3 regions of the Priestia sp. FSL W8-0524 genome follow, and region 3 is predicted to be linked to each of the others. Evidence: riboswitches for the same ligand, from Rfam matches in the RefSeq annotation. Region 3 holds a riboswitch; each other region holds the start of a gene.

What was found. Region 3 has a riboswitch for lysine ahead of lysA (diaminopimelate decarboxylase). Riboswitches for the same ligand answer to the same signal wherever they lie in the genome.
Region 1: it holds a riboswitch for lysine, as region 3 does, so the genes downstream of both, NST66_RS11720 (amino acid permease) here and lysA (diaminopimelate decarboxylase) in region 3, are expected to answer to the same signal.
Region 2: it holds a riboswitch for lysine, as region 3 does, so the genes downstream of both, NST66_RS22900 (aspartate kinase) here and lysA (diaminopimelate decarboxylase) in region 3, are expected to answer to the same signal.

The regions. Positions count from the first base shown of each region.
Region 1 covers NZ_JBBOUG010000001.1:2,306,822-2,317,577, reverse strand. Annotated here, with positions in the region: one part of gene NST66_RS11725 (IS3 family transposase) at 1-248, opposite strand, end outside; gene NST66_RS11720 (amino acid permease) at 362-1,801, opposite strand; lysine riboswitch at 1,904-2,088, opposite strand; TPP riboswitch at 2,263-2,363, shown strand; gene thiT (energy-coupled thiamine transporter ThiT) at 2,396-3,004, shown strand; gene NST66_RS11710 (ethanolamine ammonia-lyase reactivating factor EutA) at 3,161-4,579, shown strand; gene NST66_RS11705 (ethanolamine ammonia-lyase subunit EutB) at 4,606-5,976, shown strand; gene eutC (ethanolamine ammonia-lyase subunit EutC) at 5,991-6,704, shown strand; gene eat (ethanolamine permease) at 6,726-8,075, shown strand; gene NST66_RS11690 (TcaA NTF2-like domain-containing protein) at 8,218-9,147, shown strand; gene NST66_RS11685 (TcaA NTF2-like domain-containing protein) at 9,195-10,391, shown strand.
Region 2 covers NZ_JBBOUG010000001.1:4,372,425-4,383,180, reverse strand. Annotated here, with positions in the region: gene NST66_RS22915 (electron transfer flavoprotein subunit alpha/FixB family protein) at 1-877, shown strand, start outside; gene trxA (thioredoxin) at 1,287-1,601, shown strand; gene uvrC (excinuclease ABC subunit UvrC) at 1,825-3,591, shown strand; lysine riboswitch at 3,657-3,834, shown strand; gene NST66_RS22900 (aspartate kinase) at 3,976-5,208, shown strand; gene NST66_RS22895 (YslB family protein) at 5,260-5,787, opposite strand; gene NST66_RS22890 (IS4 family transposase) at 6,117-7,250, opposite strand; gene NST66_RS22885 (succinate dehydrogenase cytochrome b558 subunit) at 7,550-8,158, shown strand; gene sdhA (succinate dehydrogenase flavoprotein subunit) at 8,188-9,975, shown strand; gene sdhB (succinate dehydrogenase iron-sulfur subunit) at 9,979-10,752, shown strand.
Region 3 covers NZ_JBBOUG010000001.1:2,048,583-2,059,338, reverse strand. Annotated here, with positions in the region: gene NST66_RS10310 (PAS domain-containing sensor histidine kinase) at 1-1,340, opposite strand, end outside; gene NST66_RS10305 (YckD family protein) at 1,502-1,816, opposite strand; gene NST66_RS10300 (NAD(P)/FAD-dependent oxidoreductase) at 1,890-3,008, opposite strand; gene NST66_RS10295 (CBO0543 family protein) at 3,347-3,859, shown strand; lysine riboswitch at 3,926-4,108, shown strand; gene lysA (diaminopimelate decarboxylase) at 4,247-5,575, shown strand; gene NST66_RS10285 (dicarboxylate/amino acid:cation symporter) at 5,626-6,888, shown strand; gene NST66_RS10280 (hypothetical protein) at 7,027-7,161, shown strand; gene NST66_RS10275 (hypothetical protein) at 7,317-7,502, shown strand; gene NST66_RS10270 (LysR family transcriptional regulator) at 7,635-8,546, shown strand; gene NST66_RS10265 (O-methyltransferase) at 8,747-9,433, opposite strand; gene NST66_RS10260 (GNAT family N-acetyltransferase) at 9,685-10,260, opposite strand; gene NST66_RS10255 (hypothetical protein) at 10,436-10,756, opposite strand, start outside.

The DNA.
Region 1 (10,756 bases), 260 kb from region 3:
CGGTTCTCTGCCTCTAACTTAGACGTCTCGCTTTTAAATTCAGGACCTTTTCCATATGAATACTGCTTGCCTACAGGCTGTCCAAATCGATGCATTTCTCCATTTTTATACCATGTCATCCACGTTTTCAATTGGGTATGATTACGAATATTCAGCTGTGACAATACTTCTTTTACAGGTATACCAGCTAATCTCATTTCAATCGCTTTTAATTTTATTTCTACCGGATAACTGACTCTTGTCCCCATAGAAAAAACACCTCCAAGTTATTGTTAGGTACTACATACCCGTTTTTTAACTTAAAGGTGTTTTTTATTTGTCTCACTCTAGGGGGTCAGTCCCAAAGAATAGAGAGCTTTTTTTATTCGTATTTTTTCACTGTTACTTGACATTCTTTTAACGGGATAAGCTTCGATTTTTTCGTCCATTTGTATCCTAACCACACAATTAAGAATAAAGGAAGTCCGATATAAGAAACAAGTACACCGTACCAGTCAATCGAGTCACCCATAAACGCCGAATAGTTTTGGCCTAAAATAACAACGGCACATAAAATAAAGGCAAAGATAGGGCCAAATGGGAAAAGTTTTGCATGATATGGAAGTTCACTCAAATCATGACCTTGAGCAACAAATGCTCTTCTAAAACGATAGTGGCTGATCGCAATTCCTAACCAAGCAATAAAACCAGACATACCAGAAGCGTTAAGTAACCACGTATATACCGCACCGTCTCCAAAAAATGAAGCACCAAATGCAAGTGTACCGACAAGTGCCGTTGCGATTAAGGCATTAACTGGAACGCCTCGTTTATTCACTTTTGCTAAGAACCTTGGTGCTTTTCCATCTTTCGCTAAGTTCCACAGCATACGCGTAGAAGCATACATGCCTGAGTTACCAGCAGATAAAACAGCTGTTAAAATAACGGCATTAATCGCTGATGCTGCAAACGCCAGACCTGCTCGTTCGAATATTAAAGTAAACGGACTTACTCGCACGTCATCACTTGCTAATGAATTCGCTGTGTATGGAATAAGCATTCCAATAACAAAAATAGCTAAAATATAAAATAACAAGATGCGCCAGAAGACTTGTTTAACTGCGCGAGGAACCGTTTTTTCCGGATCTTCACTTTCTCCAGCTGCGACTCCAAGCAACTCTGTTCCTTGGAATGAAAAACCAGCTGCCATAAAGATACCTAGTACAGTGAAGAATCCACCGTGAATCGGTCCATCACCAAGCGTGAAGTTTTTAAAACCTGGTGCTTCATTGTTAAAGATACCAAAAATCATCATAATACCAATAACTAAAAAGATAATAACCGTTACTACTTTAATTAACGAAAACCAAAATTCAGATTCACCAAATCCTTTTACAGAAAGGTAGTTAAGCCCAAACATAATTAATAAAAACAGGGCACTCCATAAAATAGAAGAAGAGTTCGGGAACCAAAATTTCATAATAAGGGCTCCAGCGGATAATTCAGCTGCAATCGTAATAGCCCAGTTATACCAGTAGTTCCAGCCGAGAGCGAAACCAAAGGATGGATCTACAAAACGAGACGCATACGTACTAAATGAACCAGCTTCAGGCATATAAGCTGCGAGCTCTGCTAGACTGGTCATCAAAAAGTAAACCATTACGCCAATAATAGCGTAAGCTAAAAGCGCTCCCCCAGGTCCTGCTGTGTGAATTGCTCCACCACTTGCTAGGAATAAGCCGGTTCCGATGGCTCCTCCTAATGAAATCATCGTTAAGTGGCGAGATTTCAACCCACGTTTTAATTCTTGCTGCTCTTGCATAGATAAATACTCCTTTCGAATGTACGGAAAGAGACGGGATAACATAAAAAAAGCCCGCAGTATATGTGCGCGCTTTTAAATCTGAAAACCGCGTCAACCTTCCGTGAAGATAGCTCTTCACATCACTCGCATGATGTGACAGTTCTGTTCCTGTTCGGAGACAGCCCCAGCTTAAATCAACCGAGAAGTGATTTAAACTTCGGCAATTTTTCCTTTCAAGCAACATCCTCAATGTTCTCTGCATTTCCGTTACTTTACTATTAAAAACTGCGACCTCTACCTCATCGATTAGGATGAGGGTTTTTTATATTCAATTGACATAAAAGAAGTATAACAAATACTAAAACGATTGTCATTATAAAAAATAGATTCAGAAAATAGAAACATCTTTGAAATCTCTCGAATCTATTTTGTTACGTATGGTATAATAAACATTGTCTTTATACTACATAAATATCCAAACGTACCACAGGGGGAGCCGCCGTGCTGAGAGTGAACGAAATGTTCAGACCCTTCGAACCTGTTAGTTAACGCTAGCGTAGGAATGTGGGAATAGTAGCATATATTTGCTTACTCCTGTGTAAACCGTTTGATATGAATGATTCAAAAACAGGAGTGAGAAACGTGAATAAAGCATTACCTTTACAGGCTAAAATTGAAATAGCTATTTTTGCAGCATTGGCTTTTTTGATTGATCTTTTACCTTCTATAAAAATTGCAATAGGTGTAAGCATTTCGTTCTCTATGGTTCCTATCTTTATTATGTGTTTTCGATGGGGAGTTAAAGGAGGAGCTTTATCTGGATTTCTATGGGGAATATTGCAACTAGCTTTAGGAAATGCGTATATTTTAACCCCGTTGCAAGCTTTTATAGAGTATATTATCGCTGTTACCTTTATTGGATTTGGCGGGATTTTCTCTAGTTCTATTAAAGGATATTTAGCTAATAATCAAAGATCAAAAGCTTTCTTTTTTATTATCTTATCTTTAATTATAGGAAGTTTTGCTCGTTATTTTTGCCATTTTATTGCCGGTTTAATATTTTGGGGATTTGCTGCACCAAAAGGAATGCCTGTTCTATGGTATTCTTTCTCGATGAATGGGATTTCGATGATTGGGTCGTTGCTATCATGTCTAATTATCCTTTCATTGTTAATTCCATCGGCATCAAGAATGATTGTAACTAAATCACACTCATCATAAGAAAAAAGACTAAATCTGCCAAGATTTAGTCTTTTTTCTTATTTGTCACCTTTGTTTACACAAAAGTGTGTCAGGTTTGATAACATAGTTAGTGAAATATTCAAAAAACTGTTTTATGATAGTCAACATATTCAAACGAGATAAAGGATTGATCGTATGCTACAGAAATGGATCACGAGCATAGGTTTAGATATTGGAACAAGCACAACAAAACTGATTGTAAGCAAACTGTTAATAGCAAATCAACAAAATCAGTTTACGCTGCCAGGCTGTCAAATTATTGATCGTCGCGTAACGTATGCAAGTTCCATCTATACAACACCTATGGTAAACGAGGTTGAAATCGATGTTCGAAGGTTAACGCTATTACTAGAAAAAGAGTACAAAAAAGCAGGGATCTCCTTAGATCAAGTGGAGGCGGGTGCTGTGATCATCACAGGAGAAACGGCTCGGAAGCAAAATGCAGAGAGTATCGTTCACTATCTAGCTGAACACGCTGGGAATTTTGTTGTTGCAACAGCTGGTGCTGACTTAGAAGGAATGTTAGCGGCAAAAGGATCGGGAGCAATCGAACATTCTGCTGAAACCAATAAAGTGATTGCCAATATTGATGTAGGTGGAGGCACTGCTAACATCGCCTTATGTCAAAATGGAAAAGTGATTGAAACGTTTACCCTGCATGTAGGCGGAAGATTAATTCGACTAAACGAAGATGGTATTGTTACCTACGTTTCGTCTTATTTAACTGAATTTTTAAAAAATAATTCTCTGATGCTTCAAGAAGGCGAAAAAGCAACATTTGAAAAACTCTCGTCTATTTGCAAATTGCTAGCTAAAGAAACCGTGGATTATGTGAGCGCACTGAAGCAAACCTCTTTGCTGCTCGTTTCCCCTCATACAAGATCTTCTACTCGGCCAGAGACAATCATGGTCTCGGGAGGAGTAGGAGCCATGATAGAGAAGGAGAAACCAAAAACAGTGAAGGAAGTGGCCATACACGGAGACATTGGTCCGCTGCTAGCTTATCAGTTTCAAGCCATACAGGTATCTCAAGCCGCTGAAACAACGCGAGCCACTGTCATTGGAGCTGGTATGCAAAATACAGAAGTTAGCGGATCAACCGTATACATTAAATCAAAGCGGCTGCCGCTAAAAAATATTCCGATTATAGAGATACCCGTACAGCAAGAGGAGGAGTGGAATCCGCAGCTGTTTCAAGAAAGAGCTCGAACGGCATGTATGCAGGCTTCAACTGTTTTCAGCGCAGAAGATCCTCCCGTTGCTATTGCTTTATCTCATTTCCCTTACTGCAGCTATATAATGCTGCAAGAATTAGCAAAAGTAATAAGCGCTGAATTTGGTGCTTGTTTTAAAGGAGCTAAGTGCCTCGTTGTTTTATGCGAGCAGGATATTGCTAAAGCTTTAGGACAAGCACTAGCCAAACAGGAGAACGAATTAGAAATTATTTGTTTAGATCAAATTGACTTTACCCACGGAGATTATATCGATCTAGGGTTACGCGTAGCTGGAGAGGCAATCTCTGTTTCGATTAAAACACTCGCTTTTTCATCATAATCAACTGAACATACAAGGAGGAAACGATGTTTAAAACTACCCGGTTGTTAGGAGAAACATTTTCATTTTATAGCTTGAAAGAAATTATGGCCAAAGCAAACGAAGAACGTTCTGGAGATCAGCTCGCAGGAGTTAGCGCTGAGTCAATGAAAGAACGAATGGCAGCCAAACAAGTGCTAGCTGATATCACACTTGCTGATATTCGAAATTACCCGCTGCTAAGCGCAGATGAAGACAACGTCTCGGCATTAATCGAAAGTCAGATTGATTCATCGGTTTACGACATTATTAAAAATTGGACAGTAGGGGAGTTAAGAGAATACATCTTATCTGATGAGCATACCGGAGAAGACCTTCTTGCGCTTAGCAAGGGATTAAACAGCGAAATGATTGCGGCAGCTACTAAAATTATGTCCAATTTAGATTTAATTCAAGGAGCTGCCAAGATAGAAGTGCAAACTACTTGTCAAACGACTATCGGTCAAAAAGGCGTATTGGCTTCAAGAGCCCAGCCTAATCATCCTTCAGATAACTTAAAAGGAATGAGAGCATCTCTCTACGAAGCGTTAAGCTATGGAATTGGAGATGCGGTTATCGGAATTAACCCTGTTATTGATACAACGGATAATATCTACGCGCTTTTAAATGAAACAAAAAATATAATCAACCAATGGTCAATTCCTACTCAAAACTGTGTATTATCACATGTGACGAGTCAAATGAGAGCAATCGAAAAAGGAGCAGCTGCTGACTTGATTTTCCAAAGTTTAGCAGGCACAGAAGCCGGTAATGATTCATTTGGGATTTCACTGTCTATGCTCGATGAAGCGACAGCGTTAATTCATGAAAAAGGGACAGCAAAAGGTCCGAACCGCTGGTATTTTGAAACAGGACAAGGTTCTGAACTGTCAGCAGAAGCCCACTATAATATTGATCAAGTAACGCTCGAAGCTAGATGCTACGGCTTAGCTCGCCACTACAAGCCTTTCTTAGTTAACACGGTTGTTGGATTTATTGGACCTGAATATTTATATAACAGCAAACAAGTCCTGCGAGCTGGGCTAGAAGATCACTTTATGGGCAAAATGCACGGCTTGCCTATGGGAGTAGACGTATGTTACACCAATCACATGGATGCTGATCAAAACGATATGGATAATTTAAGTATGCTTCTAGGAACAGCTGGGGTGAACTTTGTAATAGGAGTGCCCATGGCTGATGACTGCATGCTAAACTATCAGTCTCTTAGTTATCATGATATCGCAACCGTGCGCAATGTACTCGGCCGTACCCCAACTCCGTTATTTCAAAAATGGCTTGAAGATCAGCGTATTATGGAAAACGGACGCTTCACATCAAGAGCTGGAGACCCAACTATTTTTATGAATTTGATTTAAGGAAGGTGCTTACTATGATACCAAAGTCAAATCGCGATCCGCTTGAAACACTGAAACAATTTACCCCTGCCCGCATAGGTGTTGGTCGTACGGGAACAAGGCCGCTAACAAAAGACGTTTTATCTTTTCGCACAGATCATGCCGCAGCCGTAGACTCTGTATACGGCTCAGTTTCAGAAGATATTCTATCTGAGTTTAACCTTTTTTCTGTGAATACACGCGCGGAGTCAAAAGAACATTATTTAAAACGGCCGGATCAAGGGAGGTTATTAGCAGATGGCGCTAAGAAAGAGATTTTAAAAAACTGCGTGCCACAGCCTGATGTACAAGTAGTGGTATCAGATGGACTGAGCGCTAAGGCAATTGAAGAAAACATGAGCGACGTGTATCCTGCTTTAATTGATTCACTGGAGTCATATGGACTTCGTATCGGGACTTCGTTTTTTGTAAAAGGAGGACGAGTTGCATGTATGGATGAAATTGGTGAAGTCATAAAGCCAAAAGCACTTGTGCTATTGATTGGAGAGCGACCTGGGCTGGTCAGTGCTGAATCCATGAGTGCTTACATGTGCTATGAACCTAGCAAAGGCAAAAAAGAGTCTGATCGTATGGTTATTTCTAATATTCATAAAAGAGGAACGCCTCCTATTGAGGCAGCCGCACATATCGGTACCATGATTGACAAAATGATTAAGCAGCAAACAAGCGGTGTACATCTTATTGTCTAAACATCAAAAGGAGGAGAACGTATGGCGTTACAAAAACAATTAAAACCTATTCATTTATGGGCTATTTCAGTTGGTATGGTTATTTCAGGACAATACTTTGGGTGGAACTACGGGTTTGAACAAGGCGGGATTATCGGACTTGCAATTGCAACCTTAATTGTAACGGTGTTTTACACAACGTTTATGTTCAGCTATGCAGAGCTTTCAACATCTATCCCGCAAGCTGGTGGACCTTCAGCTTATGCAAGAAGAGCACTTGGACCTTTTGGCGGATATATCGCCGGAATTGCATGCTTGCTTGAATTTATTTTTGCTCCTCCTGCTATTGCGGTATCAACAGGAGCATACCTGCACTTTCTTATCCCAGCCGTTAACCCTGTATATGCAACGGTAGGTGCCTTTATTTTCTTTGTTTTACTAAATTTAATCGGGGTAAAAGAAGTAGCGGTGATTGAGCTTACAGCTACCATTGTTGCACTAATTGGTTTATCTATTTTTTATGTAGCTGGTTTGCCTCATGTACAAACATCAAATATTTTTAACGATCATTCATTTATTAACGGGCCAACAGGGGTACTAGCGGCTATTCCATTCGCTGTTTGGTTCTATCTTGCAATAGAAGGCGGAGCAATGGCAGCGGAAGAAGTGGAAAACCCTAAGAAAAACATTCCTAAAGGATTTATTGGAGCGATTATTACTCTTGCAACCGCAACGTTGTTTACGCTATTTGTAACAGCAGGACTTGGCGGAGGAAGCGGGAAGCTAGCCGATTATCCACTTCCGCAGGCACTGTCTTCTGTATACGGAAACGGCATTTCAACCGTTGTTGCTATTATCGGGCTATTCGGATTGATTGCTAGTTTAAATGGAATCATCATGGGATTTTCAAGACAAACCTATGCGCTTGCACGAGATGGTTACTTCCCTAAATTTCTTGCTAAAACGAATAAAAAAGGAGTTCCTGTCGGCGGTTTGTTGATTCCGGGAGCAATCGGTGTGATTTGTGCTGGATCTGCCACGTTTGCCAATGCCCTTATTATCTTATCTGTATTCGGAGCAATGATGATGTACTGCATCAGTTTAGTTTCTCTTTTTATTTTACGCAAAAAAGAACCTAACTTGTCTCGTCCTTTTAAAGTAAATTACCCGGTAGTGCCAAGCGTTGCTTTAGTATTAGGGATTCTGTGCTTATACAGCATTATAAAATACAGTGTGCTTACAACAAGTTTAATGCTGTTTGGTGTTTCTCTACCTTTAATGTATGTGATTCTTGGCATTTTCCTTCTTTCAATTATTTACTATGTTTTTTATGGTTCAAGACAGCTTAAAAAAGAGGCATCCAATTCATATCAAGAAGCATCTATTAAATAAGAAGAAAAACGGCTGCTGTAAGAGCAAGCCGTTTTTCTTGTGAAATTAAAGGGTTGAGCGTTTTTTTGTAGAATGATATACTAGGTCTGTTTGTTGGAAGAATATACATACATTTATATTAGATAAAGAAGGGGCAATTATGATGAACAAACGTAATACAATCATTATCACGGTTGTTTCATCTATTCTGTTATCAGCCTGTCAGCAAGAAGAGACAATAAAAGACGGAAATACAATGATAGTAGAAAAAGATGCAAAAAAAGTACTAAATGAACCAAAAACACAGGTAGAAAGCATTCAATCAATTGATTTGAATAAAGAAGCAATGAGCGGAAAATTTATCACAGCCTGGATGACTGATTACTTTTCAGCGTTTGGAAAAGCAGTTGATGACAACTCTTTTAATGATCTAAAAGCTTTTTTGAAAGCGGACAGTTCTTTTTATAAAGAGCAGAACCTTCTTGTTGAAAATTTCACACGACAAGGCATCGAGCAGAAGAAGCAAACGTTTCATATTGTCAATTGGTATGAAGAACCTAACCATGTGTTCAAAATACAAACCCACGAGGAAAGCTTATTAAAACAGCCCGGCAAAGATCCTTACAGCAAAGTTTGCGACCGCCTTTATACAGCTGTTTACCAAAACGATACGTTAAAGCTATCGAGTGTAGAACCATTCGACTTTTCATCTAAACCAAATACACACACTGAAACTCCCACTACACAAACAACAGATTTACACGACTACGATGGAAAATGGACCACTGGCAATGATAACGGATCTCCTATCATTCAATTTCTTGCTATATCCAACTCGGAAGCGACGATTAAAATAAATTCGTACCAGCCACCTAGCAAAATCCGCGTGTCAACCGTTGAACAAAAAAATATTCGCTTTGAAAATAACCAAGCCGTCATTGAATATGAAAATGATGGACAAGGAAATAAAGGAACCATTGTCATTACGCTTAAAGAAAACTCCATTTCGTTACTCGCTAAAACAGATCAACATAAAAAGGCAAAATGGGGAATTCCAAGCGGTGATTACGTACTTGATACGTTCGAAAATTAAAGATCCTTTTAAGAATAGACTAAATTCGGCATTGAGGAGGACACCTTATGCATAAAAAATGGACGATTGCATTCGTTCTACTGCTGCTAATGGTTTTGACGGCCTGTGAAGAAAAAGAAACAGTTAAGTTATCCAAACCAACTGAACCTTCCTCAGATGAAGTGATCCCAAAAGATCAAGCTAAGTCATCTATCAAGCCTGATCTTGTATCAGAAAAAAAAGCAGAAAAAACTGCAGTTGAGACGATGAATAAAATTTCAAGCACCTATAAAGAATTAGGTGAAGAGTATGAATGGGATAATGAATCTAACCCTGCTGATTATGAAACGTTAAAAAAAGCGCTAACGCCATATGCAACATCATCTTTAATTGCAACAAAGTTAAAAAGTATCTCCACTAACTATTACTGTAAAGAATGTAATATGAGCTTTTTCCCTGATGTTAATCATCTTATTCGCTTTGAACTTATTAACAATCACGCCGGGCAATTTTCGGTGTCAGCCATTGAACCAATTAGTAAAGAAGGAAGCGGCGGACTGACCATTTACATGAATTTTAAATACGTTAATAAGCAATGGAAGTTAAATGAATGGGATGAAGTTACCTATCATCAAAAATACCTCAACATTACGGCCGATGAATATATGGAATACGTGAAGTCAATTAATCCTTCTAGTGATATTTCATACCAAGGCGAAACAACCCGCACAAATGAAAAAGGGGAAAAGGAAGAAATCATGGTTTTCAAAGAGAACCATACAAAGTATGCCATCAGCAAAAACAGCTCTCAGCGAATCGACGACTTTAAAGAAGATGAAAAAGAAAAAGAAGAGAAGGAAGAAAAAGAGTTTAATTTAAAAAATATCCCAAAAGTTGATCAAGAAACAGCAGATATTTTTATTGAACATTATTTGCGAGATTTAACAAAGTCCATTAACACAAATAAATTCGAACACGTACAGCCTTATATCCAGCGTGACAGTGTTTTGTGGAATGATCAAAAGCAGCTTGTGAAAATGCTGTATGAAAGAGACATTCGAGAAGAACTCGTTGATTATTCGGTATTAGACGTTGAACCTGTGAGTGAAAAAGAAGATGATGATGAAACGGTCTATACAATCCAAACAAAAGAAGTTATTTCCATTACAACGAACGGTCAAAGTCAAGAAAAAGAGTATTACCGAACGTATACCGTTTCTTACAGCAACAAACAGTTGTATCTGACAAAAATTGAATCACTTTAAAAAACATCACGTTCTGCGTGATGTTTTTATGTATACACAATTTGTGTAATTCCTATCATGATAGATTTTAACGTTCCACCATAAAAAGCAAATCTTTAGAAAGAGCATTTTGAAAAATACTTTACTAAACTAACGCAAGATAACTCTTCCTTATCAAGCGTTCACATGATAAAGTAGAGTAATAAGCAGAAAATAGAATTTATTTTACATATAATGGATGTTTTTATTAAAATCTTAAAAAAACGGCTTTCTAAATTGAGTTTTGAGAGGTTTTTGAAAAATTTTAATGGTATTTGTTGCAGTTTGATAAAAATTCATTATATACAATTTTGGATCATTTAAAAGGTATTCATTTATTTGTGGTA
Region 2 (10,756 bases), 2.3 Mb from region 3:
AATTATTGCAGCGTTAGTAGGAAAGGACGTAAAATCTTTAAGTGAAGAACTTATTGCATACGGAGCAGATAAAGTTGTTGTGACGGAGCATGAAGATTTAGCTGCTTACACATCGGATGGTTACGCTCAGGCATTATTAGCCATCATTGAAAGTGAACAGCCTGAAGCTATCGTATTTGGGCATACGGCTCTTGGCAAAGATCTAGCGCCAAAACTGGCAGCTCGCTTAGATAAAGGACTTATCTCGGATGTGACGGATGTAGAAGTGGGAGGGGATCAAGTAGTCTTCACTCGCCCAATTTATTCTGGTAAAGCATTTGAGAAGAAAATCATGACCGATGCTTTTACGTTTGTCACGATTCGTCCAAATAATATTTCACCGCTTGCAAAAGATGAGGGGCGTACAGGTGATGTAGAGGATTTAAATGTTGAAATCAAAAACCTGCGTACTGTTGTAAAAGAAGTCGTACGCAAAGCAACGCAAGGGGTTGATTTGTCCGAAGCAAAAGTCGTGATTGCAGGTGGTCGAGGTGTAAAAAGCACGGAAGGTTTTGGACCTCTCCAAGAACTAGCGGACGTGTTAAATGGAGCTGTTGGAGCGTCTCGCGGAGCGTGCGATGCAGATTACTGCGACTATTCTCTTCAAATCGGTCAGACGGGCAAAGTAGTCACACCAGATTTATACATTGCCTGCGGAATTTCAGGTGCTATTCAGCATTTGGCAGGTATGTCAAATTCAAAAATTATTGTTGCAATCAATAAAGATCCTGAAGCGAATATTTTTAAAGTAGCTGACTACGGAATCGTTGGAGATTTATTTGAAGTAGTGCCTCTGCTAACGGAAGAATTTAAAAAGCTGAAAGTACAGTCTGCGTAAGATTCTCGGACAAAAGTATTTGAGACGAAGTGAAGAACGAACCGTTGATCAAGATTTTTGATTAGTGGTTCGTTTTTTTTGTTAGGGTAAACGCAGGGTAGGTCTTTCTAGCAGGTGATTGGAGGGCAAGGCGAAGACTCCTGCTAGAAAAGCGAAGTCTTGCATGGAAATCAACTGCGGTGTCGCAAGCGGTTCAACCCATGTATACTATTTGTTCGTCTTTGGATTCATTTAGTCAGGTCTCAGCCTCATGGGAAACGAAATTTTCTACGCATATTTTTAGGCAAATTGTACAAACTAGAGCGGAGAATAAACAGTATAAATGTAAGCAAAAAGTTAGCAAACCTTATTTGAAGGTGATATACTGTGAGTAGAATTTGGATATTGCATATATTTAGGAGGAATTAAAATGGCTATTGCACATGCTACAGATAAAAACTTTACAGATGAAATTAAATCAGGCCTAGTGCTTGTTGACTTTTGGGCACCATGGTGTGGCCCATGTAAAATGATTGCTCCAGTTCTTGAAGAAATTGATGGCGAACTTAACGATAAAGTTAAAATCGTAAAAGTAGACGTTGATGAAAATCAAGAAACAGCTGGAAAATTTGGTGTTATGAGTATCCCAACTTTAGTATTATTCAAAGATGGAGAGAAAGTTGATCAAGTAGTTGGTTTCCAACCAAAAGAAGCATTAACAGAATTAATTAATAAACACGCGTAAGTCAAAACCTAGCTCAGGCTAGGTTTTTTTCTTTTTCTCCACTTTTTCTCTTTTGGGAATACTTTTATTTAGCGAATATGCGTTCGTTTGTTTTATACTAGATGTAAGGAACACCGCCATAAATCCAGCTTATGTACATGTATTAAGACAGGCAAGAATGTAGGTTACGCTTCATAAGCGATTGTATAGATGGACAGAGTAAGAGAAGAGGAAGGAGAAAAGTATGAACGATTATTTAAAAGAAAAGCTGGCTATTTTACCGGATCAGCCCGGCTGTTACTTGATGAAAGATAAATATGGAACGGTCATTTACGTAGGAAAAGCAAAAGTATTAAAAAATCGAGTACGTTCCTACTTTACCGGATCTCATGACGGAAAGACGCTTCGACTTGTAAACGACATTGTCGACTTTGAATATATCGTCACATCTTCTAATTTAGAAGCGCTTATTTTAGAAATGAATTTAATTAAAAAGCATGACCCAAAATACAATATTATGCTTAAAGACGATAAGGGCTATCCGTTTATTAAGATTACAGCTGAAAAACAGCCCCGACTTGTTATTACAAGAAAAATAAAAAAAGATAAAGGGAAATACTTCGGTCCTTATCCTAATGTTCAAGCAGCAAATGAAACAAAGCGGCTTCTTGATCGCATTTATCCGTTAAGAAAGTGCTCCACTATGCCAGATAGGCCTTGTTTGTATTACCATATCGGGCAATGTCTAGCTCCTTGCGTAAAAGAGGTAAAAGAAGAGCAAAACAAACAAATTATTGAAAATATCACGCGGTTTTTAAATGGTGGATATGAGCATGTCAAAACAGAGTTAACTGAAAAAATGTTAAAAGCTTCAGAAGAACTTGACTTTGAACGGGCTAAAGAATACCGAGATCAAATTGCTCATATCGAAGCGACAATGGAAAAGCAAAAAGTAACGTTTAATGATTTTGTTAATCGAGATGTGTTTGGCTATTCTTACGATAAAGGCTGGATGTGTGTTCAAGTTTTCTTTATTCGCCAAGGGAAATTAATTGAGCGAGAAGTTTCTATGTTTCCTTTTTATAAAGAGCCAGAAGAAGATTTCTTAACTTTTATCGGTCAGTTTTATGCCAAAAATATTAAGCCAAAAGAAGTGATGGTTCCAGCAACGATTGATGCAGAGTTAGCTGAGAAGTTAGTAGAAGTAGAGGTTCAGCATCCAAAGCGAGGCAAAAAGAAAGAATTAGTAGAACTTGCGTGTAAAAATGCAAAGATTGCGCTCGGTGAAAAATTCTATTTAATTGAACGAGATGAAGAGCGTACAGTTGGCGCAGTTGAACGGTTAGGAGAAGAGCTTGGAATTGCCGCTCCTTATCGGATTGAAGCATTTGATAACTCAAATATTCAAGGAACAGACCCAGTTTCTGCGATGATTGTTTTTGTTGATGGGAAACCGGAAAAGAAAGAATATCGCAAATATAAAATTAAGACCGTAAAGGGACCAGATGATTACAGTTCCATGAGGGAAGTCGTTCGCAGACGGTATTCCAGAGCGTTAAAAGAAGGCCTTCCGCTTCCGGATTTAATTGTTGTAGATGGAGGCAAAGGGCATTTAGCTGCAGTCCAGGACGTTCTCGAAAATGAATTGGGACTTTTAGTGCCTACAGCAGGTCTTGTCAAAGATGATAAGCACAGAACCTCCAATCTGATGATTGGTGAGCCTCCTCAAATCATACCGCTTGAACGCAATAGTCAAGAATTTTATTTGCTTCAGCGAATTCAAGATGAAGTTCACCGCTTTGCGATTACCTTCCACCGTCAAGTGCGCTCTAAGTCCGCTTTTCAGTCAGTTCTGGACGACATTCCGGGAGTGGGAGAAAAGCGTAAAAAAGCTTTGTTAAAGCATTTTGGTTCGGTGAAAAAATTGAAAGAAGCAACGATTGAAGATATTCGAAATTCAGGTGTTCCTCAGAACATTGCTGAAAAAATTTATGAAACATTGCAAAAATAGTCTTGAAATAATAGAAAATATTTGATAAGCTATTAACTAATTTCATACGACACTTCATCAAATGAAGTGAAGATAGAGGTGCAAATTTAATCAGTACGCATCAGGAAGGGTATGAGCCCTTATGAACGATGCGGAAAGGGAAATTTGCCGAAGTGAACATTACCTCATAGTAATGATTGCTGGTTCTGCGTTGAATAAACGTAGGATTGTCAAGATGTAGATTCTTGGAGAGCTATCTCACGGCAGTGGACGGTTATGTTTTATAATTTTCGTTCGTTAAGCAATGAGAGCTCATCTCATTGCTTTTTTTATTGTCTGAGTAAAAAAATTTAGCTTCTCATCATCCTGCATATGCAAATTTATTGAAAAGGAATGAACAAAATTATGGCATTAATCGTTCAAAAATTTGGTGGAACATCTGTTGGTTCTGTTGAACGTATTCAACATGTAGCAAACCGTGTTATTCAAGAAGCAGAGCGCGGTAACCAAGTAGTAGTTGTTGTATCGGCAATGGGCAAAACCACAGATGCACTGGTGAAATTAGCAAGTGATATTACGGACAGTCCAAGTAAACGCGAAATGGATATGCTTCTTACAACTGGAGAACAAGTAACGATTTCCCTGTTAACAATGGCTCTTCAATTCAAAGGTCATGAAGCCACTTCGCTAACAGGTTGGCAAGCTGGTATCCAGACGGAAGCAGTTCACAGCAATGCACGAATCCAGCACATTGACACGACTCGTATTCAAAGCCAATTAGATAGAGGTCGAATCGTAGTAGTAGCTGGATTCCAAGGCTGTTCAGAAGATGGAAGCATTACAACATTAGGTCGAGGCGGCTCTGACACGACGGCAGTAGCTCTTGCCGCGGCACTAAAAGCTGCAAAATGTGATATTTATACAGACGTAACAGGAGTGTTTACGACGGATCCGCGCTACGTAGAAGATGCTCGTAAACTTCATTCTATTTCATATGACGAAATGTTAGAATTAGCCAATTTAGGAGCAGGGGTGCTGCATCCGCGCGCTGTTGAGTTTGCAAAAAATTATCAGGTACCGCTAGAAGTGCGTTCAAGCTTAGAAAACGAGAATGGAACGATTGTTGAGGAGGAAGTTTCAATGGAACAAAACTTAGTCGTAAGAGGAATTGCGTTTGAAGATAATATTTCACGGGTGACAATTGAAGGGTTAAACAACGAGTTACAAACTCTTTCTACTATTTTTACAGCATTAGCAAAAGAACAGTTAAACGTGGATATTATTATTCAAAACGTAACGGCTAATAATCGCCTCTCTATCTCATTTTCTATTAAAACTGTAGACGTAGAAGCTGCTCTTGCCGTCTTAAAAGAGTATAAATCTACCTTGGGGTATACGCGTATTGAACATGAAAGCAGTCTGGCTAAAGTATCGATTGTGGGATCTGGCATGATATCTAATCCAGGTGTTGCAGCCGAAATGTTTGAAGTGCTGGCAGGAGAGAAAATTGAAGTGAAGATGGTCAGCACGTCTGAAATTAAAGTATCTACAGTTGTACCGCATGCTGATATGGTAAAAGCTGTTGAGACGCTTCACGTAGCATTTGAATTAGAAGAGCAGCAGGCAGTGCAAGTATAAAGAAGAGAAAAAAGACGTGGTATCTCCACGTCTTTTATATATACGTATTTCTTACTTTTTATAACGCTCCGCACGGGTTTCGGTAGGTAAGATATCTTTTCGGTCCCACTGCACGGAAATCAGCACTTTTCCGTTCTTTTCTTTAGGTGTTAAGTAGGCTTCTGTTAGGCAGTTGTTTTGACGCTGAATCTGTTCAGCCACAAATCCTGACTCAAGATGAAATGAACAAGTTTCCTGCTGAAATCTTTTGCTGACCACATCACCTGATAACTCAAGCTCTAGTGAATATTTATCTTTTTTGGCAAGCGTCAGTGTTCCCCAGGAAGCTGCTTTAAAAAAAGCGACGATTTCATCCATTGTATTTAATGGATATTTACGCGCAAGGTGTTTTCCTGCCCAGTATGAGATGGTATTCGTTTCGTCTCCAAGAAGCTCTGGAATCAACACGTCACGCAAAAGACTGTATCCAAAATATGGAACGTGATCAAGAGCTCTCTCTGTTTCAGCTGCGGCATTAGGTTCTAATGTTTCCATCGTCTCTTCAAGTTCTTGCTGTGATTCTGTTTGTAAATTGCTCATGCTTTCCCCTCTTTCTTTACTACTATTATATACAAATCTAAAAAACCTCTCACGCATTTTTTTAATAAAATGTAAGAGGATCTTTATTATGGTAAAAAGAGTTAGATGTAAAGATAAAAAATCCATAAAATTACTTTTAAAAGGGTACTTTTACCTGTGTAAATGTTTTGTGAACTTGTTTACAATAAAAGTATAAAGTAAACGCTTACTTAACTGTGGCAAGCGATATTATAATAGAAAGAAAAAATCTTTAACATCAATGTAGTAAGCGTTAACAAATATAAAATTTTATAAATTTATATTTTATCACACGTGTTGATTAACCAAAATCATCCAGAAACTCCTTCGTATAGTTTTTGATAGAATTCAAGTGTTTCATAGATGGCTATTCGCCATTCTAAAGGCAGGGTAGCGCAAAGAAACAGACGTGTGAACCCTGCAAATGATAAGGGTTTTCGTGTGTTTTTCTTGCTACCTTGTATATGTAAAAACTTTAGTAAAACGTAGGCGATGAGTGCGGTGAACAACTGATTGAACACGGCGTTTGGTGTTGTACCGAATAAAATCGGTACATTTAAGTTTTGTTTGATCCAGCGAAAGAACGATTCAATGGCCCAGCGTGCTTTATACATGTCGGCAATTTCTTCTGCCGTGACGTTCATCAAGCTTGTCACAACGCGTATCTCCTTACCGTCATGATCGGTAAATTGCACGACACGCTGGCGTGTCTTTGTCTGTTTTTGTGGGGTACCAAGGATACACGTAAAATCGCCGGTCACATTCGAATCCTTTTTACGTGTACCTTTCAGCGCTTTTTTGCGATTTAACTGGATATTCTCTTTTAAGCGAATGACAAAATGTTGTTTTTCTTTCTCTGTCACGTAGCGATCGACTTTTTCAATGGAAAAATAGGCACGGTCGCCTATGAAGATAAAGCGTTTATCCTCAAGGCATGTACCAACGGGTCCGTCATGTTTTAATCCGGTTGTTTCGACAACTTGAAGAGGCATCGCAGTTTCGTTGGTGAAGCTAACATGCAGTTTAATGCCCGCGCGTTCGCCGTGATAAACTGCCCATGGTAGGCGTGTCTTCCCGACTGTTACCGTTGTCGAATCCACTGCCATCGGTATTTTTTTCATCTTGAGGGTGCGACGAGTAGCTCGGTTGAGCTTCCCGACAATGACTTCAAAAATACGTTTCATAATGGCGTAATTAAGAGCCTTCATGTGCTTGGAAAGCGAAGAATGGTCAATGGAAACGAGTCCAACACTTGGCCCAACATCGGCTGCGTGACGTAAGCTTTTCCATTCGTTTGTCGCTGCACCAATTAAATAAGAAATAAGCGTTGACACGGTACATTTTCGGGCTGTGTCAACAAAACCAAACTCGGCTAGAATCGCTTGAAGTTCAGCTTCAGAAAGAAAGTTTTGAATGAGATGTGGAGACGTGGTATTCTTATTCATGAGAGATTCCTCTTTTCGTAAATGTTGGTGTGGTAACTTACATTTTACATGAGAATCTCTCTTTTTTATTTGGTTTTATTGGAATAAATTAGATAATCAACAGGCGTGATATTTTATAGAAGATTTAAACATCTTGCCTTGACGCTCTTAATCGATGGGAGTAAAATTAACCTGTCACATACTTTATTAGGAAATGCAAAGGTTTTCATTTCCTGTATTCACGATTAATCTATTTGTCTAGTGGGAGTAAGAAAGTTCTTCACAAACTATGTTCATTTAACTAAGGGGGGTCTACGCAGATGGCGGCAAACAGAGAGTTTCAATATCGGAGAATCCATTCACTACTTGGAGTAATACCAATCGGGATTTTCTTAACACAGCATTTAGTTGTGAATCATTTCGCGACAAAGGGAGAAGAATCATTTAATCAAGCAGCTCACTTCATGGAGAGCTTACCTTTCCGCTATGCTCTAGAAATTTTCATTATTTTCTTACCAATCGTTTTTCACGCAATATACGGTCTTTACATCGCATTCACTGCTAAAACAAACGTTAACAACTATGGATTTTTCCGTAACTGGATGTTTATCCTTCAGCGTGTTTCAGGTGTAATCACACTTATCTTCATCACATGGCACGTATGGGAAACCAGAATACAAGCTGCGCTTGGAAAAGAAGTAGATTTTCAAATGATGGAACGAATTTTAAGCAACCCAGCAATGTTTGCATTCTACATAGTTGGTGTTGTATCTACGATCTTCCACTTTGCAAACGGTCTATGGTCATTTGGAGTTAGCTGGGGGTTAACTGTAACACCACGTTCTCAAAGAATTTCAACTTATGTGACATTAGCAATCTTCTTAGCACTTACATTCGTAGGTGTTCGTACATTATTCGCATTTGCATAAAATTAAGGTTTTGAAGGAGTGGGGTTCCGATGAGTAACGGAAAAATCATCGTAGTCGGTGGCGGTTTAGCTGGCTTGATGGCAACAATAAAAATTGCTGAGTCTGGCAAGCAAGTAGATTTATTTTCACTAGTTCCGGTAAAAAGATCTCACTCAGTTTGCGCGCAAGGTGGAATCAACGGAGCCGTAAATACGAAAGGTGAAGGAGATTCACCATGGGAACACTTTGATGACACAGTGTATGGCGGAGACTTTTTAGCCAACCAGCCACCTGTAAAAGCAATGTGTGAAGCAGCTCCTGGTATTATTCACTTACTTGACCGTATGGGTGTTATGTTTAACCGTACTCCTGAGGGTTTGTTAGACTTCAGACGATTTGGCGGAACGCAGCATCACCGTACGGCTTTTGCCGGAGCAACAACGGGTCAACAGTTATTGTACGCATTAGATGAGCAGGTTCGTCGCTATGAAGTTGCCGGACTTGTGACAAAGTACGAAGGATGGGAATTCTTAGGTGCTGTTCTTGATGATGAGCGCAGCTGTCGCGGAATTTCTGCACAGAATTTAAAATCAATGGAAATTAAAACGTTCCCAGCTGATGCGGTTATTATGGCTACAGGTGGACCTGGTATTGTCTTTGGAAAATCGACGAACTCAGTTATTAATACAGGTTCAGCGGCATCTATCGTGTATCAGCAAGGTGCATACTATTCAAACGGAGAGTTTATTCAAATTCATCCAACTGCTATCCCGGGAGATGATAAGCTTCGTCTTATGAGTGAATCTGCTCGTGGAGAAGGCGGACGCGTTTGGACATATAAAGACGGTAAACCTTGGTATTTCTTAGAGGAAAAATATCCGGCATACGGTAACTTAGTACCTCGTGATATTGCAACTCGTGAAATTTTTGACGTCTGCGTAGCGCAGAAGTTAGGAATTAACGGAGAGAACATGGTTTATCTGGACCTTTCACATAAAGATCCAAAAGAGCTAGACATTAAACTTGGAGGTATCATCGAAATCTATGAAAAATTCATGGGCGATGATCCGCGCAAAGTACCAATGAAGATTTTCCCAGCCGTACACTATTCAATGGGCGGTTTATGGGTGGATTACGATCAAATGACAAATATCCCTGGCTTGTTCGCAGCTGGTGAGTGTGATTATTCGCAGCACGGAGCGAACCGTTTAGGAGCAAACTCATTATTGTCAGCTATTTATGGCGGTATGGTTGCTGGTCCTAAAGCCGTTGAATACATCAATGGTTTAGAAAAGAGCGCAGATGCTATTTCTTCAAGCGTATATGATCGTCATGTGAAAGAAGAAGAAGAGAAATGGAACAATATCATGAATCTTCAAGGTACAGAAAATGCATACGTTCTTCATAAAGAGCTAGGGGAATGGATGACTGACAACGTGACAGTCGTACGATACAATGACAAACTGTTAAAAACAGATGAAAAGATTCAAGAATTAATTGAACGCTATGATCGTATTAACATTAATGACACGGCTAAATGGAGTAATCAAGCGGCAACATTTACTCGTCAGCTTCAAAACATGCTCCAACTTTCACGTGTTGTAACGCTTGGAGCTTACAACCGTAACGAAAGTCGCGGTGCTCATTATAAGCCGGATTTCCCAGATCGTAACGATGAAGAATTCTTAAAAACAACAATGGCATCTTTCGTTGATAAGAAAACGGCTCCTTCTTTCCATTATGAAGAGGTAGACGTATCGTTAATCAAACCGCGTAAGCGCGACTACACAAAGAAAAAAGATGAAAAACCAAAAAAACAACAAGAGGGGGTTCGTTAATCAATGAGTGAACAACAAACAGTCCAAAAGACAGTGCGCTTCATTATTACACGTCAAGATTCAGCTGAATCTGCTCCTTACAATCAGGAGTTTGAAATTCCGTATCGTCCGAATATGAACGTTATTTCAGCACTGATGGAAATCAGACGTAACCCTGTTGATGCTTCAGGTAAAGAGGTTGCTCCGATAAACTGGGAAATGAACTGTTTAGAGGAAGTATGCGGAGCCTGTTCAATGGTTATCAACGGTAAACCTCGTCAGTCATGTACAGCTCTTGTTGATAAACTAGAACAGCCGATTCGCTTGCAGCCAATGAAAACATTCCCTGTTGTTCGTGACTTGCAGGTAGACCGCAGCCGTATGTTTGATTCACTGAAAAAAGTAAAAGCCTGGGTTCCGATCGATGGCACATACGATTTAGGACCAGGACCGCGTATGCCTGAAAAGAAACGTCAGTGGGCGTATGAGTTATCCAAGTGTATGACATGCGGCGTTTGCTTAGAAGCTTGTCCAAACGTAAACGACAAGTCAAACTTCATCGGTCCAGCACCGCTTTCTCAAGTTCGCTTGTTTAATGCCCATCCAACCGGTGCGTTAAATAAAGGAGAACGTTTAGAGACGATTATGGGTGATGGAGGGCTAGCGAACTGCGGGAACTCTCAAAACTGCGTTCAATCATGTCCAAAAGGAATTCCATTGACTACTTCAATCGCAGCTTTGAACCGCGACACAACAATTCAAGCATTCAGAAGTTTCTTTGGTAGCGATCAAGTATAACCAC
Region 3 (10,756 bases):
CCCTGCACCTCAGCTAGCTTTAACGTGTTCTCTAAGATATCTTGGACGTGTTTGTCTTTGTAGGTTTTCGCCTGAGGCTTTGCAAGACTCAAGAACTCGTCGGCAATCAATTCGATTCTATCTAACTCATGATTTATCATTTCTACATAGTAAGGCTGACCGCTCGTTTCTTCTAATAACTGCATAAATCCTTTTACCGCTGTTAGAGGGTTTCTGATTTCGTGAGCGATACCCGCTGCTAACTGTCCGACTAAGGAAAGCTGAGCGGATTCACGCAGCAATTTTTCAGTTTTTTTACGTTCTGTAATATCACGAAACAAAACTTGAATGGCCTGCTTTCCCATATACGGAATAGGAAAGGCAATGGTTTCGGCATCAATCGTATGACCGTCTTTATGAATAAACTTTTCTTCCTGCAGATCCACAGATTTATTTTCTGTTTTCATTCGATAAATTCGCTGTTTTACAACATCATAGTAATCAGGGTGAACAAACTGATAAACACAAGCTCCTAATACATCTTGAGGATTCTTGTATCCTAGTGCTTTAGCTCCTGCAGGGTTGATATAATCAATTTTACCTTCACTATGAACGATAATTGCTTCCGGGGATAACTCAATCAAACTTCGGTAGCGCTGTTCGCTTTCTTTTAAAGCCGTCTCATCCTGCTTGCGCGATGTTATATCTCGATAGACAAACGCAATGCATAACGGCCAATCATTCATATTTTCAACGCGAAATAGTGTGACGCTTACATTAATTAAATGCCCGTCTTTATGCTGTCTTACCGTCTCAAATTCCGTTTTCGATTCCCCTGATTGAATAGTCTTGTGAAGTTCGCACACGGGCTCCTTTAAAAACGAAGGTATAATCGGAAGAGGCTTTTGATGAATTTCTTCAAACGTCCAGCCAAATGTATTCTCAAACGCAGGGTTCACTTGAAGCGTTTTACCCTCTAAGTCAACGATAGCAACAGCATCTGCGTTATGATAAATAAAAGGCTGAATCTGTTCTTTTTTCTCTTGATAAGTAGTTATATTAACGCAATGTCCCATAATTTCAGGCTTTTCTGTGTAAGATAAAGGGGTTAAGTTTACTACATAGCGTTTATCATTTATTTGAAGCTCGTACATAAGCGTTTTCTTTTTATTTAGCGCTTCGAAAAAATGCTCATACGAGACCCATTCTTCTAGAGGTATTTTTTGCTCAGAAACGCTTTCTCCTTGATACATACTGTAAACAAGGTGGTCACCTTTTTGTTTGTAAGCAAATATGATTCCTAGAGCCTCAGCTGAATGATTTTCTGCATGTAATCGGACTATTTTTTTATTTTCGTTCATCGTTCATATTTACCTACCCCTCACTAGCATCTTTCCTAATCGTTCTCATTCTCTTAATTTTACATGAGGCGTTTAAAATTTACTAGATAAAGAAGCAGATATTTTCCATTCATTCACATAAAAAAAGCGCCTGTATAGGCGCTTTTTTATGTGAATAGGAATTACTTTGAATGATGCATTTTATGACAGTGCCGCTTCGGAACAAACCCATTTTTCTCCATATGCTGATAGCGATTTTCCATATGTGAAGAAATGTTTTGACTCTCCGTTTTGCTTAGCACGCCGTACTCCACATATTTTGAAAGTATTTCTTTCTTTTTTTCGAACATTTCTTTGTACAGAACGGATAATTCCTGCTTTTGCTGAGACGTCAGCTGCACGTCTTTTGTTTCTGGCTGAGGATTGTTTTCCGCTAATACAGGCGTCCCGCTCATAAATAAAAAAGCTGCTGCTGCACTTATCATAACCTTTCGCAAACAATCTACTTCCTTTCATCATATAGTAGTTATAGTTTGCGAACTTCTATTTGTTTTCATTCATTCTATTTGCTTAGGACTCAATAGCTCCTCTTACATCATAATCGCTAAGATCAATTTCCATTTCCATTTCAAGTGCTAATTTAGCAAGCTCTGAACCAAGATAAGGACCCGACGTTAAGCCTGAAGCTCCGAGACCATTCGCTACTAGTATTCCTTCGTAAGCTGGAAGAGCCCCAATGACTGGCAAGAAGCCTGGAGTAAATGGTCGAAACCCTACCCTTGTTTCTAAGACTGTGCTTTCTGTTAAGCCAGGAGCAATTAATAAGGCCTTTGAAAAAATTTCATGAAGCCCCCCAGCCGTTACTCTCAAGTCATAACCCGTGTCGTTTTCATGTGTTGCTCCTATGACAATTTGACCTTGTTCAAACGAAAGAATATATTGGTCGCTTGGAGGCATTACAACGGGCCAGTCTTTTGTATCTAAATCAGGAAGATGCAAGTGGACAATTTGCGCTTTTTGAAAGCTTGCTAAAAATTTCACTCCAAGAGGCTCTAGTAATTGATTTGCCCACGCTCCTGCTGTCACGATTGTTGTACTTGCTAGAAGGGTTTGTCCATTTACGGCAACGCCCGTTACTTGATTATTTTCATAAAGTAGTTCTGCGTTTCCTTCTATTATTTTTGCACCGTTTTTCTTCGCTGCATTCACAAGTGCGTTTCGAAGAGCTCTTCCGTTAACGCGAGCGGCTCCACTAATATGAACTGAACTGTATTCTTCCGAAAGAGCCGGAAACAAAGCCTGTGTTTCTTTAGCGGATAAACGTGTAATCTCGCCTATTTCGGGGGCTTCTTCCCGACGCTTATATGCTCGTTCTTCCATTTTTTTAAGCTTTTGTTCATCAGTGTGTAAACTAATTGCTCCTACTCGCTTATATCCCGTATCCGTTTCTCCATCTTCTTCTAATTGCTGAATTAATGTTTGATAGTACTTGGCGCCGCCTTTTGCTAAGCGGTACCATGCTTTATTTCGACGCTGCGAAAGCCATGGACAAACAATTCCTGCTGCTGCATCAGTAGCTTGACCAGCATCCTTGCGATCTATCAATGTCACATCTGCTCCTGCTTTTGCTAAATGATATGCCGTAGAAGCTCCAAGTACCCCAGCTCCAACTACGATGTATGTTTTCATACCAAAACACCCTTTTCTTTCTTCTAGTATTCTCATGCTATATGTATGCAATTTTAGCATAGCAAAAAAAGAAGTCACATACTAGGCGAAGCTATTTTAAGCTTATTTTTAAGCCTTGCTGACTTTGACATATAGCTCCTTTCGTCTCGTAAACAAAAGCGGTAGAAGTTCTTTTACCAAGATTATAACAGGGTGAAGAAAGCCATAAATAGTGGTAGTACGTCTTTAACGCTGTGGCTTACGGCTTTTCTATTATAGGTGCTGAATAAAAAAATGAAAGAATAAAACCACTATAATATGTAAATAAAAAGAAATAACCATTATTTTAAGGAGAGCGTATGCAATCTTCATTTGTATTATTTTTTATCATTCTTGGTTTACTATTTGGCAAGTGGCGAAGGTATCAAGAATACTACCCTACTTTGCTGTTTTGGGTCACGGGGAATTTGCTTTATGAAGTGCTGCTGTTTCATCACCGCGTATGGGTATTTCACCCTGTTGGTATTGATCATCTTTTTCTACCCGATCACCTAATGGTTTCTCTTGGAATAACCTTAATTATTTATCCGTTTGTTATACCGGTTTTTTTAGGAAGGCTGCCGCTGCATGTAAGCGGCCGGCTGTGGTGGATTCTTTTATGGGCGCTTTTATTTACTGTGATTGAGTTCATTGCTTATGTTAATCACAGTATCACTCATCATTATGGATGGTCGCTGCTATGTTCTTTTCTCTTCAATATTGTCACGTTCTCACTTTTAATCATTCATCAGAAGACAGCGCTGGCTGCTTGGATTCTATCTGGAAGCTTCATAGCTTTTTTATTTATCTTCTTTGATATTCCTATGCCTTAACTTTTCATTGACTAGACAGAGGAAAAGGAAATATAATAGGAGTTACATTTAAATATAATTTTCCTCTCTGAGAATAGAGGTGCATGAAATCAAGAGTCACTTATTGGAGACTAATGGAGTCTGTGAAGATAAGTAAAAGGGATTTCGTGCCGAAGTATATAAACATCCATTGTGTTCATATACTGGTTCAGTATTGAATAAATGCTGAGCTGTCACAAACCACTTGGTTTGTGGAGAGCTATTGAAGAGATGTTGATGCCTAGAATGTAATAATACTTTATTATTATGAAACCAAGACGCGTGAACATCACTTCACGGGTCTTTTTTGTGTTTTTCTACTGACCATCAAAGTTATAGTTGAATGATTTAAATGGAGGGATACGGATTATGTACTTACATGGAACGAGTAAAATTAACAGCAGCAATCATTTAGAAATTGGGCAGTGCGATACGGTCGAACTGAAAAAACAATACGGCACTCCCCTATACATCTACGATCAAGAATTAATTGAGACGAAATGCAAGGCCTTCCATTCAGCCTTTCAAAGAAGCGGCTTTTCATATCAAATCGCCTATGCAGGGAAAGCGTTTCTTTGTATGGAAATGGCTAGCCTTTTAACGAAGCTTGATATGTCATTAGATGTGGTCTCAGGAGGCGAATTATTTACAGCTCTTGAAGCGGGATATCCAGCTGAACGCATTCATTTTCACGGAAATAACAAAACGATTGAAGAAATTGAAATGGCTCTTGATGCGAATATTGGCTGTTTTGTTGTGGATAACTTTACCGAACTTGAAGTTTTACATGCCTTAGCAGCTGAGCGCAAACAGAAAGCATCTATTCTTCTGCGTGTTACTCCAGGGATTGAAGCCCACACACATGAATATATTATGACCGGACAGGAAGACTCCAAGTTTGGATTTGGTCTTTCCAATGACCAGGCTATGAAAGCGGTAAGTTCTGCATTAGAAAAGCCTTACTACGATCTTTTAGGCATTCATTGTCATATTGGTTCGCAAATTTTTGAAGTAGATGGTTTTTCTCGCGCCATTGATATTTTAACTGATTTCTTATTCAGTATTCGTGATAAAATGGAATTTGAAGTAAAAGTTTTAAACGTAGGTGGTGGTTTTGGTATTCGTTATACCGAAAGCGACTCTCCACTTCCAGTTGAGTATTATGTAGATGCACTGACAGAAAAGCTAAGCCGCACGTTAACTGAACAGAATTATACCCTTCCGGAAGTCTGGATTGAGCCTGGAAGAAGCATCGTAGGAGAAGCAGGTACAACGCTTTATACAATCGGCTCAACGAAGGAGATTCCAGGTGTACGCAAATACGTAGGAATTGATGGCGGTATGACCGATAATATCCGTCCTGCTCTTTACGATGCAAAACATGAAGCTGTCTTGGCTAATAGAGTGACGGATAAAAAAGATGAAACAGTATCAATTGCGGGGAAATGCTGTGAATCAGGAGATATGCTTATTTGGGATATCGATTTACCGCGCGTTAATCAAGGAGATTTACTAGCAGTATCCTCTACAGGTGCCTACAACTATTCAATGGCTAGCAATTACAACCGTATTCCGCGCCCTGCTGTTGTATTTGTGAAAAATGGAGAAGCTCGTCTTGCTGTAGAGCGAGAAACATACGAAGATTTGGTGCGTAAAGATGTAAAGCCAGTCGTTACTACGTATGCAATGAGCAAATGATAGCTGTTCTTGCGTAGTAAAGAAGCTATTGTTGTTTGGAGGAAATCTATATGGTTTTAAGTGTATTTAAAACGTACAGATCATCGCTTATTCTGCTTCTCGCTATTTTAATTGGCGGGATAGCAGGATATGCTATCGGGCCCGATGTGGCAGTCGTAAAGCCCTTTGGTGATTTGTTTCTTAATTTAATGTTCATGATTATCGTTCCCCTTGTCTTTTTTAGTGTGGCTTCGGCGATCGCAAACATGAACGAAATGAAACGTCTTGGTAAAATTATGCTAGGTATCGCCGTTGTGTTTGTCGCCACTGCTGTTGTTTCAGCCGTTCTAGGCTTTTTAGGCGCATCACTTTACAATCCGCTGCACAACGTAGATACTTCTGCCATTAAAGAATTAATGGGTGACAGTGAAAATACAGCTGAAAAAATGACGCTTTTAAATCAGCTTGTTAGTACATTTACTGTACCTGATTTTGTTCAGTTATTTTCGAAAGAGCATATTTTACAATTAATTGTCTTTGCCGTTATCTTCGGTATTGCTACCACGATGGCTGGTGAAAAAGGACAGCCTATGGCGAAATTTCTGACTTCGGGTCAAGAAGTATCGATGAAAGTCGTTAAAATTGTCATGTACTATGCTCCAATTGGTTTAGGGTGCTATTTTGCTACTGTAGTAGGAGAACTTGGACCAAAGATCTTGCAAGGGTATGCTAGAGCATTTATTCTTTATTTATTAATTGCAATCGTTTACTATTTTGGCTTCTTTACGCTATACGCATGGATTGCTGGCGGTAAAGCAGGAATTAAGCTGTTTTGGAAAAATGCAGCTGCTCCTTCTATCACTGCTATTGCTACCTGTTCTTCCGCGGCATCTATTCCAGTCAATTTAGACGCAACAAAGAAAATGGGTGTGCCTCTGGATATTGCTGAAACAGTGATTCCATTAGGAGCAAACACCCATAAAGATGGTTCTGTTATCGGTGGTATTCTAAAAATTGTTTTCTTATTCAGTTTGTTCGGCAAAGATATGACGTCTGCTACGAGTATTTTGAGCATATTAGGCGTAGCCTTTTTAGTTGGAGCCGTAATGGGAGCAATTCCTGGAGGCGGTATGATTGGCGAAATGTTAATCATTACAATTTACGGATTTTCGCCAGAAGTTCTGCCCATCATTGCGGTCATTTCCACAATTATTGACGCCCCTGCTACGCTCTTAAACAGTACGGGAAATACAGTAACAGCGATGCTTGTTACAAGGTTTACAGAAGGAAAAGACTGGATTAACAAAATTATCACCACCGATAAAGTCGCCTAGTAAAAAAGCAAAGGGAACAGTCTTAGTGACTCTCCCTTTGCTTTTTTCGTGTGCAGTAATATCGATAGCCGTGTATAAAGTTTGTAAATACGCACATTCTATAGGTATGTTTCATAACCGGACTGGAGGTGTCGTCTAATGAGTAACGCTGCAGGAGGTTCAAAGAAGAATCAACCGAATGATGCGAATCACGTAAGTGCAGAAACAAAAGCTCATCAAAAACGTCTCACTGAGCAAAACAAACAAGAGCATCAAGCTGAAGAGCGAAAATAAAATGACGTCAAAGAACGTTTGGCACAGGCCCTGCGTTCTTTGACGTCATTTTATTTTGAGAGAGCTTAATGACGACGCTCTTTATAGGTCTATCGTACAACCTCCTTTCAAACTTTTACATATTCTATTAATAGGTTTGTAAAAGGAGGAATGATATGGTGTTTTCTTGGATAGAGATTACAGCTGCAGCCTTTGGGCTTTCAGTTATTTTGATAAGTTTTGCATTTTTGCCCGAACGTACAGGCAAAAATCTTTATATTCCTCATCAGCTAGTAGCAAAATCTATGTTTCTCTATAAAAAGATTATTGGTTTTATAAATCAATTTCGACAGAAACTTTAGTTCATTTCCTTTCCTCGTTTTTATTCATTGGATAGCTCCCTTTTTTAATCAGCGCATTTACAGTAAATAATTTAATGGTTAAAATAAAGAGTAAAAAAAAAGGATAAGCAGTTTGCAGAAATGGAGTTTCACATGGAAATCAGAGACTTAGAATACTTTATAGAGGTAGCGAATCATAAAAATTTTACAAAGGCAGCGCTGCAAGTTCATTTGTCACAAACGGCTTTAAGTAAAGCCGTCAAAAAAGTAGAAAATGAACTAGGATTTGAGCTTCTTGACCGTTCAACAAGAGAATTAAAGCTAACCGATGCAGGAGAAGTCGTGTATCATCAGGCAACTAAAGCGCTGTCGGTGTTAAAAGACATGCCTCACTTGTTGGGCGATTTAATGAACTTGCAAACAGGGCAAATCAAGATGGGAATCCCTCCGCTCATCGGGACCTTGTTTTTCCCGAAGATTGCAAAAGCATTTAATGAACAATACCCTAAAGTATCTCTAGAGCTTATTGAATTTGGAGCAAAAAAAATTGAAGCCCTTGTGGAAGAGGCTGGTGTAGATATGGGGATTGTTATGCTTCCTCTCACAAGCGGTCATGATGAGCATTTTCACGTATACCCGTTCGTTAAGGAGAGATTCCTTTTATACGCCCATAAAAACCATCCTTTAGCTAAACGTTCTTCCTTCTGGATGAAAGAATTGGAGCATGAAAAATTCATTATGTTCAGTGAAGAATTTACGCTGCACGACCGGTTAATTCAAGATGCTTTAAAATCAGGATTTGTGCCTTCTATCGCATATAAAAGTTCTCAATGGGATTTAATTATTGAATTAACAGCAGCAGAACTAGGTATTGCTATTTTACCCGAATCGCTTTATGCCAAAGTGAAAGATTCCAATATTATTACGGTACCTATTGCAGATCCTGAAATGATGTGGGAACTTGGAATTATTCTGTTAAAAGAACGCTACAGTTCATTCGCTGTAAGAGAGTTGATTAATTTTCTGACAGCAAAACAAATAACAAATAAGTTGGACGCAAATTAAATAGAGGCTGGGAGATAACGAAATCAATCCACAGCTAGAAGCACCTACACCTACACACATGAAATTTACGTTCACTATCACCATGAAAAAATCCGACCGAGGAATCGAGATTCTCCATCAAGAATTTGAATTCATCGGTCGGATTTCCCTTCAACAAAACTACTTTTGTCCCAGCCTCTTTATATGTAACACGAGTTCTATCATTCAACAATCCCTACAATGAATCCATCATAGCCTTTGCTTCCAACGGTTTGTATAGCCGTGGCGCTGATTCGTTTTTCTTGAGCCAGAGCATCCATAAATTGTCGAATTCCCTTTACATTTTCATCTTCACTTTCTGAGTTCACCACATGCCCTTGACGAACAACATTATCACAAATAATCGTACTTCCTCGTTTCGATAATTCTAGAGCCCACTTTAAGTAATTTGGGTTATTCGGCTTGTCAGCATCAATAAAGATAAGATCAAACGGCTCTGTTCCCTTATCCTTTAATACAGCTAATGTATCAAGCCCGGGGCCGACAATGACTTCTACTAAGTGGCTTACTCCCGCTCTTTTTAAATTAGCTCGTGCTACTTCTGCATGCTGAGCGCTTAATTCGAGCGTAATCAGCTGTCCATCTTTCGGAAGAGCTCTGGCTAGCCAAATCGTGCTGTACCCTCCAAGAGTACCAATTTCCAAAATGCGTTTAGCCCCTTTTAATGAAGCTAACAAATGCAGAAACTTTCCTTGACTAGGCGATACGTCGATGGCAGGTAATCCAGCCTCTTGATTTGCCTTCAATACCTCATCAAGAATAGGGTCAGGTTGTATGAGCTTATCATTCATATAAAGATCCACTTCATTCCAAATTTCATATATAGACATTTCCATACTCCTCCACATAAGTGATAAAAGCTTTATTATTCAAAGATACGAATATGTTTTTCTCATATTCAGCTTGTTGCCGTAATCGTTCGTATTATGAATGTGTTCTAGCTCTCTAATAAACTATCCTGCTCGCTCTTAAAAAGAATTGTTATATGTCCATAAAAAAAGACCTTCAGAGAGGTCTTTTTTATCTTTAAATAATCGTAGCTCAATCCGTAAAAAATAGCCGGTACCTTTCTACCGGCTATTTTCTAGAAGACATCTTATTATCCGTTATGACTGAACTTAAATACTATCGGTGTACGTTCTGTTTCTATTTTCCAAATCATGTGATGATATCCTTTGCTCCAGTAATCTTTTACTAAGTAATCGGGAATTCCAAATATGTTTTTCCATACTTTCTGAGCATTCTTGTATCCGCTATCCAAACAAATTTTTTTAATTTCTCTGCTTTGAAGCGTAAGCAGCATAATATGTATAAGCAGTGTTCCTACCCCTTTTCTTTGGTACTTTGGATGAACAAAAACTGTGCCGATTTCAATCCATCCTTGCAGCTCCCCTTTTGTACACGCCATAATTAATTCACTAACAGGGCCATATTCAATGCAGCCAATAATCTTATTGGTGCACGTATCTATTCCGAGCCAAAAGAATCGACATTTCCCACCGCTATCAAGGTCACTTTTTAAATATTGTTCTTTACTTTCAATTTCTATTTGTATATCGTTCACCATGTCAGATAGACCCTCTCTATGAAAGGTATCTGTGATCACTTCATTAAAAAGCTCGTGGAGTTCTGCGCTGTCCTCTATTTTTGGTCTTCTTATTTCAATATGATTCAATGTTCATCCCTCCTGATTATTTCACTGCCAAATATGAAGCTTTACTTTTATTATTTATCAATATATGTTGATAATCCTTTTCTTTTTCTACAGTTTTCCCAACAAAAAAAGCACGAGAAGCTTTAAGTTCTCGTACTTTTTTATAATATGGATTCTGCTTTTCTATTGGGAACTGTTAATACTGATTCACAAAGCTCTGGATTTTACATACGAATTCAGAAAGATTCTCCTTTATCTCTTTATCCTCTGTTTTCGCTACTTGCTCTTGTATGGCATCAATCATTAAACGTGCTCTTTTAGGATCTATAGAGGCCGGCTGGCTGCTATTATTTGATAGACTCTTTAAAATTTGATTAGTCATTTTGTTTTTATCATGAATATAAAATAACATTTGAGGAACTTGATTAATTAACAAATTTACATACCTGCGAAACTCCTCTATCTCATATAATTCTCTTGAAGTACCTTTAAAGCCATCAACGGAAAGCATAAGACT